DNA from 3 places in the Pseudoalteromonas aquimarina genome. Region 1 is predicted to be linked to each of the others. Evidence: predicted binding sites of a transcription regulator. Region 1 holds the regulator's gene; each other region holds the start of a gene.
What was found. The regulator FNR, encoded in region 1, switches genes on or off when oxygen is low (the NO sensors DNR and NnrR bind a similar motif). The targets are predictions, from matches to a motif close to TTGATCTAGATCAA.
Positions count from the first base shown of each region.

Region 2: AAEU29_RS13755 (MBL fold metallo-hydrolase RNA specificity domain-containing protein) is a predicted target of FNR. The motif match lies at 2,499-2,512, and genes of this name have one in related genera.
Region 3: AAEU29_RS10455 (nitrate reductase subunit alpha) is a predicted target of FNR. The motif match lies at 2,349-2,362, and genes of this name have one in related genera.

Region 1 is NZ_JBMMUG010000001.1:723,975-728,328, forward strand. Features, by position in the region: gene AAEU29_RS03300 (heavy metal translocating P-type ATPase) at 1-1,444, shown strand, start outside; gene ccoS (cbb3-type cytochrome oxidase assembly protein CcoS) at 1,458-1,628, shown strand; gene AAEU29_RS03310 (sulfite exporter TauE/SafE family protein) at 1,618-2,280, shown strand; gene fnr (fumarate/nitrate reduction transcriptional regulator Fnr) at 2,328-3,059, shown strand; gene uspE (universal stress protein UspE) at 3,140-4,069, shown strand; gene ttcA (tRNA 2-thiocytidine(32) synthetase TtcA) at 4,128-4,354, shown strand, end outside.
Region 2 is NZ_JBMMUG010000005.1:113,781-118,134, reverse strand. Features, by position in the region: gene AAEU29_RS13765 (FAD-dependent oxidoreductase) at 1-295, shown strand, start outside; gene AAEU29_RS13760 (helix-turn-helix domain-containing protein) at 275-1,021, opposite strand; gene AAEU29_RS13755 (MBL fold metallo-hydrolase RNA specificity domain-containing protein) at 1,018-2,373, opposite strand; gene AAEU29_RS13750 (hypothetical protein) at 2,539-2,778, shown strand; gene AAEU29_RS13745 (TonB-dependent receptor plug domain-containing protein) at 3,202-4,354, shown strand, end outside.
Region 3 is NZ_JBMMUG010000003.1:550,363-554,716, forward strand. Features, by position in the region: gene AAEU29_RS10450 (histidine kinase) at 325-2,175, opposite strand; gene AAEU29_RS10455 (nitrate reductase subunit alpha) at 2,465-4,354, shown strand, end outside.

The sequences.
Region 1 (4,354 bases):
GCTTACTGCTCGCTTAATTAACAATAATGAAGAAGAAATCATTGCAGCAAAACGCCTTCAATTAAATGACAAGGTGATGATCAAAGCCGGTGAGACGATTCCAGCTGATGGTATTTTAATTGATGGTAAGACCTCTGTTGACGAAGCAATGATGACCGGTGAGCATGCTGCAGTGGGTAAATCTAAAGGAGATCAAGTTTACGCTGGCACAGTAAATCACGATGGTGTGATTACTATTTGTGTTAATCAAATTGGACAAGACACCTTAATTAACCAAATTGTTCGTTTACAACATCAAGCGCTTACTTCTCGTCCTAAAATCGCTGAAATTACCGACAAAGTCGCTCAGTGGTTTGTGGCATGTTTACTTGTATTTGCATCAATTACTGCTTTTTCGTGGTATCACATTGAACCTGAACATGCATTTTGGGTGACTATCGCTGTTTTGGTCGCTACCTGCCCTTGTGCGCTCAGTTTGGCAATTCCTACAGCGCTCACCTGTGCAGTGGCAAAATTAACCCAACAAGGGGTGTTAATAAAACAAGCGCATGTATTAGAAACCCTGACCAAAGTCACAGATATTGCTTTTGATAAAACAGGTACCTTAACCGAAGGCAAATTCACATTACTAAATACAAAATTGTTTAATGCTGATTATTCTCTCGATAAAGTCTATGCAATTGCAAAGACGCTTGAAAATTATTCTGAGCACCCAATCAGCAAGGCGTTTATGGAGCTCAATGTAGCACCAGTTGAGCTAAGTGATGTGGTTATTGAAACAGGTAAAGGCATTTCAGCCATTTATAACCAACAAGCCGTTGCAATTGGTAAGGCTAATTGGTTTTGTCAGTTTGATGAAGAGGGTTTTGACGTATTCTTATACATCAATAACCAAGTAATTGCTGGCTTCAAGCTACAAGACAAAATCCGCGATCATGCTCAATCTACTTTAACTGAGCTTAAACAAAGTGATCTTGAATTACAGGTATTAACGGGCGATCCATCGACTGCTGGAAAAGAGTTGGTTCATAGTTTGGGTATAAATAATATCCAAACCGGCTGTAGCCCATCAGATAAACAAAACGTTGTAGAGCAGCTTGCAAGCAAAGGCAAAATTGTTGCAATGGTAGGCGATGGCGTTAACGACAGTCCTGTATTTAATAGTGCGCACCTCTCCATCGCAATGGCATCTGGTGCAGATATTTCCAAAAATACGGCAGACGTTGTTCTACTCAACAGTGAGATCAATGGCATCAGCCGACTTTTTGAAACAGCTAAACTAACACGCCGCGTAATTAAGCAAAATTTGACAATTTCGCTGTGTTACAATGGCTCTATTCTACCATTAGCTGCGATGGGATTAGTTCCACCTTGGGTTGCAGTAATTGGTATGTCCGCAAGTTCACTTATCGTAATTGGTAACTCATTACGATTACTTAAGTAAGGGGCACTTAGTTGTGAGCATCATTTATGTATTAATACCAATTGCAATATTATTGGTTATTGTGGCAATCGGCATTTTCTTTTGGGCTGTGCGCAGTGACCAATTTAATAATCTCGACAAACAAGCCCACAGCATTTTGTTCGAAGACGATAAAGAACAACACAAAAAAAGTAATGACAACTAGTCAGCTGTTATCCGCACTTATTATGGGATTGCTAGGCAGTGGGCACTGTTTAGCAATGTGCGGTGGTGTTGCGTCGTCTCTTACGCTTGCAGTAAAAGATAAAGCCTTAGTTAAACGCTACACCCTACTCTACAATCTTGGTCGCATTTTAAGTTATTGCCTTGCAGGTGCCCTTGCAGCTGGCATCAGTCAACAGTTTGCATCTCGTTCAACCACATTTTCATTTGTTTTATCCATATTAAGTGGCGTGTTTATGATCTTGGTTGGTCTTTACATTATGCGCTTAACATTTTCTCTTAACTGGATAGAAAAAGTGGGAAAATATGCGATATGGCAACATCTAGTTAAATTTAATAAGCGTTTATTACCGGTTAATACCAATCACAAAGCACTTGCTTACGGTATGCTTTGGGGCTGGTTACCCTGTGGTTTAGTCTATTCAGCCCTATTATTCTCCATATCAACACAATCGGCTATTTATGGTGCAACCTTTATGTTGTTGTTTGCACTTGGTACTTTACCAGCGATGGTTGGACTTGCTTTTGCAGCAGATAAATTTAAACAAATACTTAACCATAATTTCGTACGAATGATGTTTGGTAACATCTTCATTTTCTACGGTTTATACCTTTTGATAATTGCGTTATTATAAGGTTTTATTATACATTATTCTGGTATTACGTTTTCTCTAGGTGTGTCATGGAATTGAGCAAAAAATCAGTGTCAAAAAACTGCGCTATTAAGTGTCAGGATTGTAGTATTAGTCAACTGTGTATCCCTGTTTCGTTAAACAGTGAAGAAATGGGTAAATTAGATGACATCATCGAGCGTAAAAAGCCGCTACACAAAGGTGATTTCTTGTTTGAAGCAGGTCAACCGCTTCGCTCAATTTACGCTGTGCGTTCAGGTTCATTTAAATCTTACACATTAACTGAAAGCGGTGAAGAACAAATCACAGGTTTCCATTTAGCCGGTGATATTGTTGGCTTTGATGGTATTAGCACCATGAGCCACAGAAGCTATGCTCAGGCAATGGAAACTGCCATGGTATGTGAAATTCCATTTACCACCCTTGATGATTTATCTGGCAAATTACCTAAATTACGCCATCAGGTCATGCGTATGATGAGTAATGAAATCAATTACGACCAAGAAATGCTATTGATGCTTAACAAAAAAACCGCTGAAGAACGTTTAGCTGCATTTTTAGCAAACCTCTCTACACGCTTTGGTGAGCGCGGCTTTAGTAAAAAAGAATTCCGCTTAACAATGACCCGTGGTGAGATAGGTAATTATCTTGGTTTAACTGTTGAAACCATCAGCCGTTTATTAAGTCGTTTCCAAAAAGCGGAAATCATCAAGGTTGAAGGTAAGTTTATTACCATTCTTAATGCTGACGAATTATTCAAAGTCGCTTCTATTAAGTCTTGATCTAAAACAAAATATTCTATTAGAAACCTTTCAAATTAGTTTAGATCCATTACACTGGATTTATACTTTGGGAGGTTTTTATGAATACCATCAAAAAAATACTTGCGGTAATTGACCCAAGTAAAGAAAAACAAATTGCGTTAAACCGATCATTTGAGTTGGCAAGGAAGTCCGGCGCACAAATTACTGCTTTCTTATCTATTTACGATTTTTCCTATGAAATGACCACCATGCTTAGTCGCGAAGAACGTGATGCAATGCGTGATGCTGTGATAAATGATAGAAAAGAATGGATAAATTCACTTATTGAACAACAGGCTGGCGACTTAAACGTTGATTGTCAGGTGGTTTGGCATAACCGCCCTTTTGAATCGATAATTGAAACCGTGCTAGAGCAAGAATACGATATTGTTGTAAAAGGCACCCATCAACACGACACTTTAAAGTCCGTTATTTTTACACCCACTGATTGGCATTTGATCCGTAAATGCCCTGTTTCACTCTTACTTGTAAAAGAGCATGACTGGCCTGCAGGCGGCCAAATCCTAGCAGCAGTAAACGCCTCAAGTGAAGAAGAAACACATCAAGCACTTAATCACACCATTTTAAAAGAAGCGGCTTATCTTGCAGATTTAATTGATGGCAATCTCAATGTTGTTAATGCCTACCCTGGAACTCCTGTAAATATTGCAATTGAAATCCCAGAATTTGATGCTGGGCAATATACAGAATCAGTTAAAGCACATCATATTGCTGCTACTCATAAATTAGCCGAGCAATATCAGATAAATCCAAATCACTGTTACATTAATGAAGGTCTTCCTGAAGATGTATTGCCGCAAGTGGCAAATCAGTTAGATGCAGAGCTCGTTGTAATGGGTACTGTTGGACGTACTGGTATTAGCGCTGCGCTTATCGGCAATACTGCTGAGCACGTGATTGATAGCTTAAACTGTGATGTATTGGCACTTAAACCACAAGGTTATAAAAGTCCATTAGATAAGTCTTAACCTCGTTAATATTTTCACCTATAATACGCCCCTTTATTTGTTCTAGGGGCGTATTTGTATGTCGCATTCAGCAGAAGCTAAAGCGAAATATAACCTTAATAAGTTACAGAAACGACTTCGTCGTTTTACCGGCCAAGCGATTGCAGACTTCAATATGATTGAAGAAGGCGACCGTATAATGGTGTGCTTATCAGGCGGTAAGGACAGCTACACACTGCTTGATATTTTGCAAAACCTACAACGCTCAGCGCCTGTTAACTTTGAGCTTTTTGCGATTAACCTAGA
Region 2 (4,354 bases), on a different contig from region 1:
AGCGGGCGTGATGTTTTGCAAACGTTTTGATTTGAATAAGTTAAAGTCTGAAAAGCCTGTAATACTTGCTGGGCAATCGATAGATAGAGTGTTAATCGCCACAGGCTACAAAAATGACTTTTCTTGGCTTAACAATTTAACAACTGAGAAAGTGGGTGAGCAAAGCATATTAAAAACGGTTTCTAAAATATCCGGTTTATATATTTTGTCGCAACCTTGGCTTAGCTCACGAGGCTCTGGGTTAATTATGGGTATTGAGCATGATTTTAATTTATTAGACTTGCTCGAATGTTAGCCGGCCTTTTAGTAACTTTGGTTTTATGCCAAACAGTGTTTTACATTCTCGGCTCAGATGTGCAGAATCGCTAAAGCCAACCTCATAGGCAGCTGTTGTTAAGTCATAGCCGCCTGCTAGCAATGGCATTAAACGTTGAAATCGTAAGTATCGCAAATAGCTTTTAAAGGGCATACCTAAGTGCTCACTCAGTAAATGCGATAAACGACTTGGCGATAAGTTGACCAAATTTGCTAAAAATTTAAGGCTAACATCAGCGTTATTGTGATTTAAGTGTGCTAGCACTTTATCAATGCGGGCATCTGGGATGGTGCTAGCTTGAGTATGTTCGCATAAAAGACTATTTAATAATTCCCCAAGCGCATAATCAAAGTGACCTGTGTGCTCCATAAAATATTGCCAAAGATGCTGGGACTTTACATTTTCAAAGCAAATGTATGCATTGTTAGTATCATTTTGACAGCTAATTAGATGGGTTAGCTTTTTGCCTAACACGCTAAAGTTATCAACCAAGATTGTGATTACCGGAGCCTCACTTTTTAGTGCATGATGAGCATTAGCCGCAATGACTAAACAACTCGCATTTATAAATGTTTGCTCAACGGTAACGATAGCCTTCGGCGAGAGTAAGTTTATTTGAATAAATTGATGGCGATGAACGTCAGCCATCAATTTATCATTAAACGCGATGTAGATACCTTGATGTACTAAAAATTGGGTTTTCAAAGTTCAACTTGTTCTAAATATTCAGCTACTTTGGCATCAATACCTAGCTGTTCTTTAATGTGGCACCGCATCGCTTCACATGCGCTGACCTCACCGTGATTAATATAAATTTGCTTTGGTAAAGACTCACTTTGCTGAAGCCAATTTAGAATATCTTGATAGTCGCCATGTGCTGAGAGCGAATCTAGATGCAAAACATTTGCCCGTACCTCGACATATTCACCATGTATTTTGATTCTTTCTGCACCATTAATTAAGGCTTCACCTCGCGTGCCTGCTGCCTGGAAACCTAAGAATGCTACTGTGTGTTTATCATCTGGTAATAAGCTTTTTAAGTGATGGAGTACACGACCACCGCTCGCCATACCGCTGGCTGAAACAATAATACAAGGTAAGTGGCGACTATTGAGTAACTCTGACTCTTCTTGTGTTTTTACAAACTCAGTCATGTCATCAATAGCTTGGCATTGCTCTTTTGTTAATTTGTGATGTTTATGTGCTTTCTCGTAAAGGTCGGTTACTTTAATTGCCATCGGGCTATTGAGGTAAACAGGCACATTAGGAATACGTTGTTCTTTTTTGAGCTCAGCTATTAAATGCAAAATCAATTGTGCGCGACCTACTGCAAAAGAGGGCATTAAAAATATACCGCCGCGTTTAAAAGTGTCATTTATGGCATCGGCAAGGATTTGCTTGGTGTCGATAACAGCATGTCGTCTGTCACCATAGGTTGCTTCAACAACCAATAAATCACACGGGGCAATAGCTTCAGGCGGATACATGATAGGGTCATCTTGTCTGCCTACATCACCACTGAATATCAGGGTCTTATTCTTTGCTCTTAGCTCAATACTCGAAGCGCCTAAAATGTGGCCGTTTGCTTTTAAAGTGATCTCAACATTGGGTAATACTTCCGTTAAATGATGAAAGTCTAATGGAACAAAAAGTGACAATGACTTTTTAGCATCATTTAATGTATAAAGTGGCTCTGCAGGAGAGTGTTTAGAAAATTTCTTTTTATTAGCGTATTTGGCGTCTTCTTCTTGTAAAAAACCGGCATCGGGTAATAACACTTCGCATAGTTTTAATGTTTCATATGAACAAAAAATAGGACCTCTAAACCCTTGTTTATACAGAAGTGGGATGTAGCCAGAGTGATCTATGTGGGCATGAGTCAATAACACGGCATCTAATTGTGCTATATCAAATGGAAGAGATTGCCAATTGCGGGTTCGGTAATTTTTAATGCCTTGATATAAGCCGCAATCAATCAAGATTTTGAGATTATCAATTTCGAGCAGGTGTTTTGAACCTGTCACTGTACTTGCTGCCCCGATAAATGTTAATTTCATGGCAAGCTCCATATTTAGTGTAATTAGCTCTATTTTAGTCAATCTTACTAATAATGAATTACTCGTAAGTTGTCATTTAAAGCTAACACACTGAAAGTTATATTAAAATATATTTGGCATAGAGTTTGATTTAAGTTAAGTAAATTGGAAATTTGAGAGGTTTATATGGCAGAACAAGGATCAGCAGGCAATGTAATTGCCGCTATTTGTAATGTGTTTTTTCCAGGTCTAGGCCAACTTGTGCAAGGCCGAATCGGCGCAGCATTAGTTTTTGCAATTGTAGTATTTGGCGGTTATGCACTGTGGTTTTTGGTGGTTCCAGCAATTATTGGTGGTATTTTCCATTTATGGTCAATAATCGATGCAGCAAAGTTTAGAAAAGTGGTTATTTACCGAGAATATTAACCAAAAGTTAATTATTTCATTTATCGCAAGATTGGCGTCCGTTAATCTTGCATTTCACTCCTCCTACCAATTATTTCTATCTAAAATGATTGAAAATTGCCCTTTGAAGTATGAAATAAGCGATTAGTCACTGATATTTATTGCTTAAATTGTAAATAACTGTAAATGGAATTTTTTAACTGTAAATTTAGATTTACTGTTGTAACGCTATAACCTATTGTTTTTAATTGTTTATTTTTTTTGTTTTTATCCTGCATTTAATTTAGTTTGTTTTTTATAAAAATGTTGTTTGTCGATAACGGCTCACCTTTTGTAATTTTTGTGTTAAAACAATGGTGTTCAAATTACATTTTGAAATAATTTGAAATACATTTGTGTAATTTGTAACGCATAACATTTAGAAAACTTCAGGGAAATCTCATTTTGAAAAACTTAAGCTTATTAGCGCTTGGTATAAAAGGCGCGTTATTTGCTGGTGCAGTGACTAGTTTTGCTGCAACAGCTGCTGAAGAAGCAAATCAAGGCGAAGAAGTAGAACGTATTACCGTTACTGGTTCTAAAATCAAGCGTATTGGTGAACTTTCAGCTACTCCTGTTACAGTAATCACTGGTGATACACTAACTGATGCTGGTATTACAAACGTTGCAGACTTACTTCAAGATTTACCATCGGCGACGACAGGTCTTTCTCCAGAAACAACAAATAATACTATTTTCGCAAGCGGTCTTAACAATACAGACCTTCGTGGTTTAGGTCCTAACCGTACTCTTGTTCTTGTTAACGGTCGTCGTTTCGTTTCAGGTTCACCTACATCAAGTGCTGTGGACTTAAACAACATTCCAACAGCAATGATTGAGCGTATCGAAGTAACAACTGGTGGTGCATCTGCTGTTTATGGTTCTGATGCTATTGCTGGTGTTGTAAACATTGTAACTAAGCAATCATTTGATGGTATTGAGTTTGACGCATCTACACGTCAACCTTCTCAAGAAGGTGGTGAATCAAGTTATGCATCATTAACATTTGGTGGTGAAGCAGACAAAATTAGTTTTATCACTAATATTTCATACACTAAAGATGAGCAGTTACGTGGTGACCAACGTGATTTCATCAAAAATGGTGTTATTGCTATTGACCACCCAGATAACGTAAATGACGAAGATGGCATCCCTCGTCGTATTATCTATGATCAAGAAGGTTCAACTTCATTACGTTTCTACAGCAAGACTGGTGATTTCTTTGCTCCAGATGGTCACTTCATTTTTGCTGATGATGGTTCTATCCGTCCATTTGTTGAAGGTGAGCGTTTACCAGCGAGTTCAACACCTGGTAGCCGAAACACTAACTACTACACTGGTGACGGTGACGGTTATAACTTCTTAGAGCATAAGTATGTTCGTACGCCGCTTGAGCGTATTAATGTGAACACGCAAGTAAATATGGAACTTGCTGACGATCACAATATGACATTTGAAATGCTTTATTCAAATACGTCTGCTTTTGGTGAAAGCTCACCAGCATTCTTCTACCTACCAGGAATGAGAGCTGATAACGCATTCTTCAGTGACGAAACTA
Region 3 (4,354 bases), on a different contig from region 1:
CTGCATTGTCACCTTACCCTACATCCTTGTGGGGCAACGCGGTATAAATGCTTTTTAACCTTGCCCTTTAGGAGCTTCACCGCAAATTCAATCCTACGTTGTGTTAATTTGAATGGTACCTACATTCCTTGATTAACACGCCTTGACTTGAAAGCGCTGTGATAGCTCTGAAGCATGCATCTTCAGATGGCTTGGGTATATTTAGTCCGCTAGGATGAGCAGCTACTTAAGTGAATTGGTATTATCACCTAGCAAGGCTATAAATTTCAGTGCTAAGCACCTTGCTAGGTTACATTTGTTATTGAGCTTGTCTAATCAAATGATTTAAGCGGCATGAGCATTAAGGTAAGTAGGCTTAAAGCGGACATGAACTTCAGTACCGCCTTGTCCAACTTCGTTAATGTTGAATTCGCCATTTAAGGATGTGCTGCGCTCTCGCATAATGGCAAGACCGTAATGATTGATTTTCTGCGGATCATTACCAATACCTACACCATTGTCTTTGATTGCAAGTGATATTGTTTTATCCGCATTTTCAGCAATTGAGATTGATGCTTCAGTGCCTTTTGAATGGTATACCGAATTTTGTAACGCTTCTTTTGCCACCTGTAAAATATGGATCTCTTCGGTTGGAGAAAGTGGAATATTGCCAATCTGATAATCAAGGCTAAGGCGCATTGCAGTTCGTTGTTGCAGTAAATCAAGGGTATCACTCAATGCCTGCTGTAACCCTGAATCGGTGATTTGCAATCTAAATGTGGTGAGTAGTTCACGTAATTGACGATAGGCGGAGCTTAACCCTTCACGCAACTCAGCAATAATCTCTTGTAATGCCGCTTTGTCTACTTCTTTATCTACCCCTTTTTGAATTCGGGTTACTTGAATTTTAAGGTATGAAAGTGACTGAGCGAGGGAGTCGTGTAACTCTCGGGCAATAATTGAGCGTTCATTATGCAGCGCGATACGACGTTGTTGGTGGCTCTTTCCCTGCAAACTGAGCGCAAGAGTAATTTGATCCGCAACGGATTTAAATAACTGACTTTGCCATGGATCAAGCAATGCACCCTCTGGTAAGTTGACGACTAACACACCATATCTCAACGTGGGTGTTTGCAAAGGGAACTTAATTTGAATGGTTTTAGAGCTGTTGTCATAAACATATTGCCTTTCATGACAGGTTGCGCAATTCCCTTTAACACACGCACTTAATAATAATTGTTGTGGGCTAGATACTAGATGTTGAAATGGCACATCGCCTTCAGGAGTCAGCAAACATAAGTCTATGTCTGATATTTCACTAATATCAGCAAGTTGTTCAATAATCGGTTGAAACATCAATTCACCTGATGCAGATTGATTGGTTTGATTAGAAATATCAAACAATAACTCGATCATGTCTTTGCTACGTTTTAACTTTTTCGTCTTAGAGGCAATACGCTTTTCTAAATTGCCATACATGGTTTCAATGGTATCACTGGCTGCGTTGATAGTGTTGGCAAGCAAACCTAGCTCATCTTGTTGGTCAAGGTTAACGCGGTGAGAGAAATCACCTTGCGTGGACTTTTTTGCCACATTGGTAAGCTCTTTTAATGGTATTGAAATTTTGTAGTGAACAGAATAAAGGCAAATATAGATCAGGATTAAAGTTATAAACAGCGTGGTAATTTGCACGATGCGTAATAACTCCAAGCGGCTTTCGGCTTTTTGTTGATATAGGATCACCTGTTTATCAATTAAATCAACAAATGCTGTGGCGCGAAATAACAGCTTATCAATAGGGATTTGTTGTTGTATTGCTTGATTAAACAACGGGATAATTTCTTCCTGCCAAGTTGTTTTTATGGTGTTGTAGCCATGTTCAATAGCGATGTCTTTGTGTTGGGTAAACTCAATTTTTAAAATGCTATTATTCAGTTTTTTTTCAAAGCGCGAGATTGAATTGTGTATATGAGCGAGCTTCTCTTCACTCGGTAAGTTTTGATAATCGGCTATTTGGCTGGTTGTTTTGAAGGTTAACATGCGCATAGAACCAGATAGATTAATCGCAGCGCCATCAAACTCACTCAACTCCGAGATATAAACAGACGAAAAAATACTGATAAAGGCCATGGCAATCACGCTGGTCATAAGTGTGCTAATTCGAAAAACAATGGAACGTTTGGCTCGATTTAACATTTATTTCTTCTCTCTTTAAAAACTACCCCTTAAAACATCACTGTTACTATGTTCAATGCGTTTTTTTGGGTATGCATATCGCTGGAGCCCCTATTATAAGAGGTTCAATTTTTCACTCTATACCTATAAGGGGGTAGTTAGCAACCCTCTGCTAATTACCTCGTTTTGGCTTTTTGATCTATATCAATTTTATTACCTGCCGAGCTCTTATTATCTCTTTCAGCACTGGTTTTTTTGCTTGCTGTCACCAAGCGATAACGCCGTAAGAAAAGTAATGTAGGAGTGAAAAATGAGTCACTTTTTAGATAAAATGCAATTCTTTAAAACAAAAAAAGATGCATTTTCCAATACTCATGGTGTAACCACCAATGAAGATAGAAGCTGGGAAGATGGTTATCGCCGTCGTTGGCAGCATGACAAAATTGTACGTTCAACGCACGGTGTAAACTGTACAGGTTCATGTAGCTGGAAAATTTATGTAAAAGACGGGCTAGTAACATGGGAAACACAACAAACAGATTACCCTAGAACACGTCCCGACCTGCCTAATCATGAGCCAAGAGGTTGCCCTCGCGGGGCTAGTTATTCTTGGTATATTTACAGTGCCAATCGCTTAAAACACCCAAAAATTAGAAAACGCTTAATCAAATTATGGCGTGCCGCTAAGTTGCAGCACAAAGACCCTGTTGACGCATGGGCTTCAATTGTAGAAAACCCAGAAAAAGCGAAAGAATACAAACAACAACGTGGTCTTGGTGGGTTTATTCGAGCTGATTGGAATGAAGTTAATGAAATCATTGCGGCAGCGAATGTTTATACAGCAAAAACCTATGGCCCGGATCGTATTACAGGCTTCTCACCAATTCCAGCGATGTCGATGGTATCTTACGCGGCCGGTGCGCGTTACTTATCACTTATCGGTGGTAACTGTTTAAGTTTTTATGATTGGTACTGTGATTTACCGCCAGCATCACCACAAATCTGGGGCGAACAAACTGACGTACCAGAGTCGGCAGATTGGTATAACTCAAATTACATCTTAGCGTGGGGCTCAAATGTGCCACAAACGCGTACGCCTGACGCGCACTTCTTAACAGAAGTACGTTATAAAGGTACTAAAGTAGTGTCGATCACATCAGATTACTCTGAATTGTCGAAACTGACGGATCATTGGTTAGCACCTAAGCAAGGCACTGACTCTGCACTTGCGATGGCGTTTGCTCACGTTATTTTAAAAGAGTTCCATGTTAAGGGGCACAGTGAGTACTTTAGTGACTACGTGCGCTGTTATACTGACTTCCCAATGCTAGTTTTGCTAGATGAAACGGAAAATGGCTTAAGCCAAGGTCGTTTTTTAAGAGCGTCTGATCTATCCGATAACCTAGGTCAAGATAACAACCCAGAGTGGAAAACCATTGCTATTAACGAAACGGATGGTGAGCTGGTATCGCCAACGGGCTCTGTGGGTTATCGCTGGGGCGAAAAAGGTAAGTGGAACATTGATCAACTGGATGGTAAATCAGGCGAATCAGTACAGCTTAAAACCAGTCTAAAGTCTGGCCATGATGAAATTGTTGAAGTTAACTTCCCCTATTTTGGTGGCGCTGAACACGAGTTTGGTTACTTCCAAAATACCCAGCATGATGAAATATTAAAACGTAAAGTACCAGCTAAACGCATTTCGCTAGCAGATGGTTCAAGCGTATTAGTAACCACCGTATTTGATTTAACGGTAGCAAACTATGGTGTGGATAACGATTATGATGATCCCAATGTTGCGCTTACTTATGATGATGACATTCCTTATACACCAGCGTGGCAGGAACAAATCACCGGTGTACCGCGTGAAGACGTAATTAAGATTGCCCGTGAGTTTGCGCAAACTGCTGATAAAACACGTGGCCGTTCAATGATCATTGTCGGGGCTGCGTTAAATCACTGGTATCACATGGATATGAACTATCGCGGCCTAATTAACATGTTGATGTTATGTGGTTGTGTAGGTCAATCGGGTGGTGGTTGGGCGCACTACGTAGGTCAAGAAAAATTGCGTCCACAAACAGGTTGGCAGCCGTTAGCGTTTGCGCTTGATTGGCAGAAACCACCGCGTCATATGAACGGTACTTCGTTCTTCTACAATCACTCAAGCCAATGGCGTTACGAGAAACTACGCATGGAA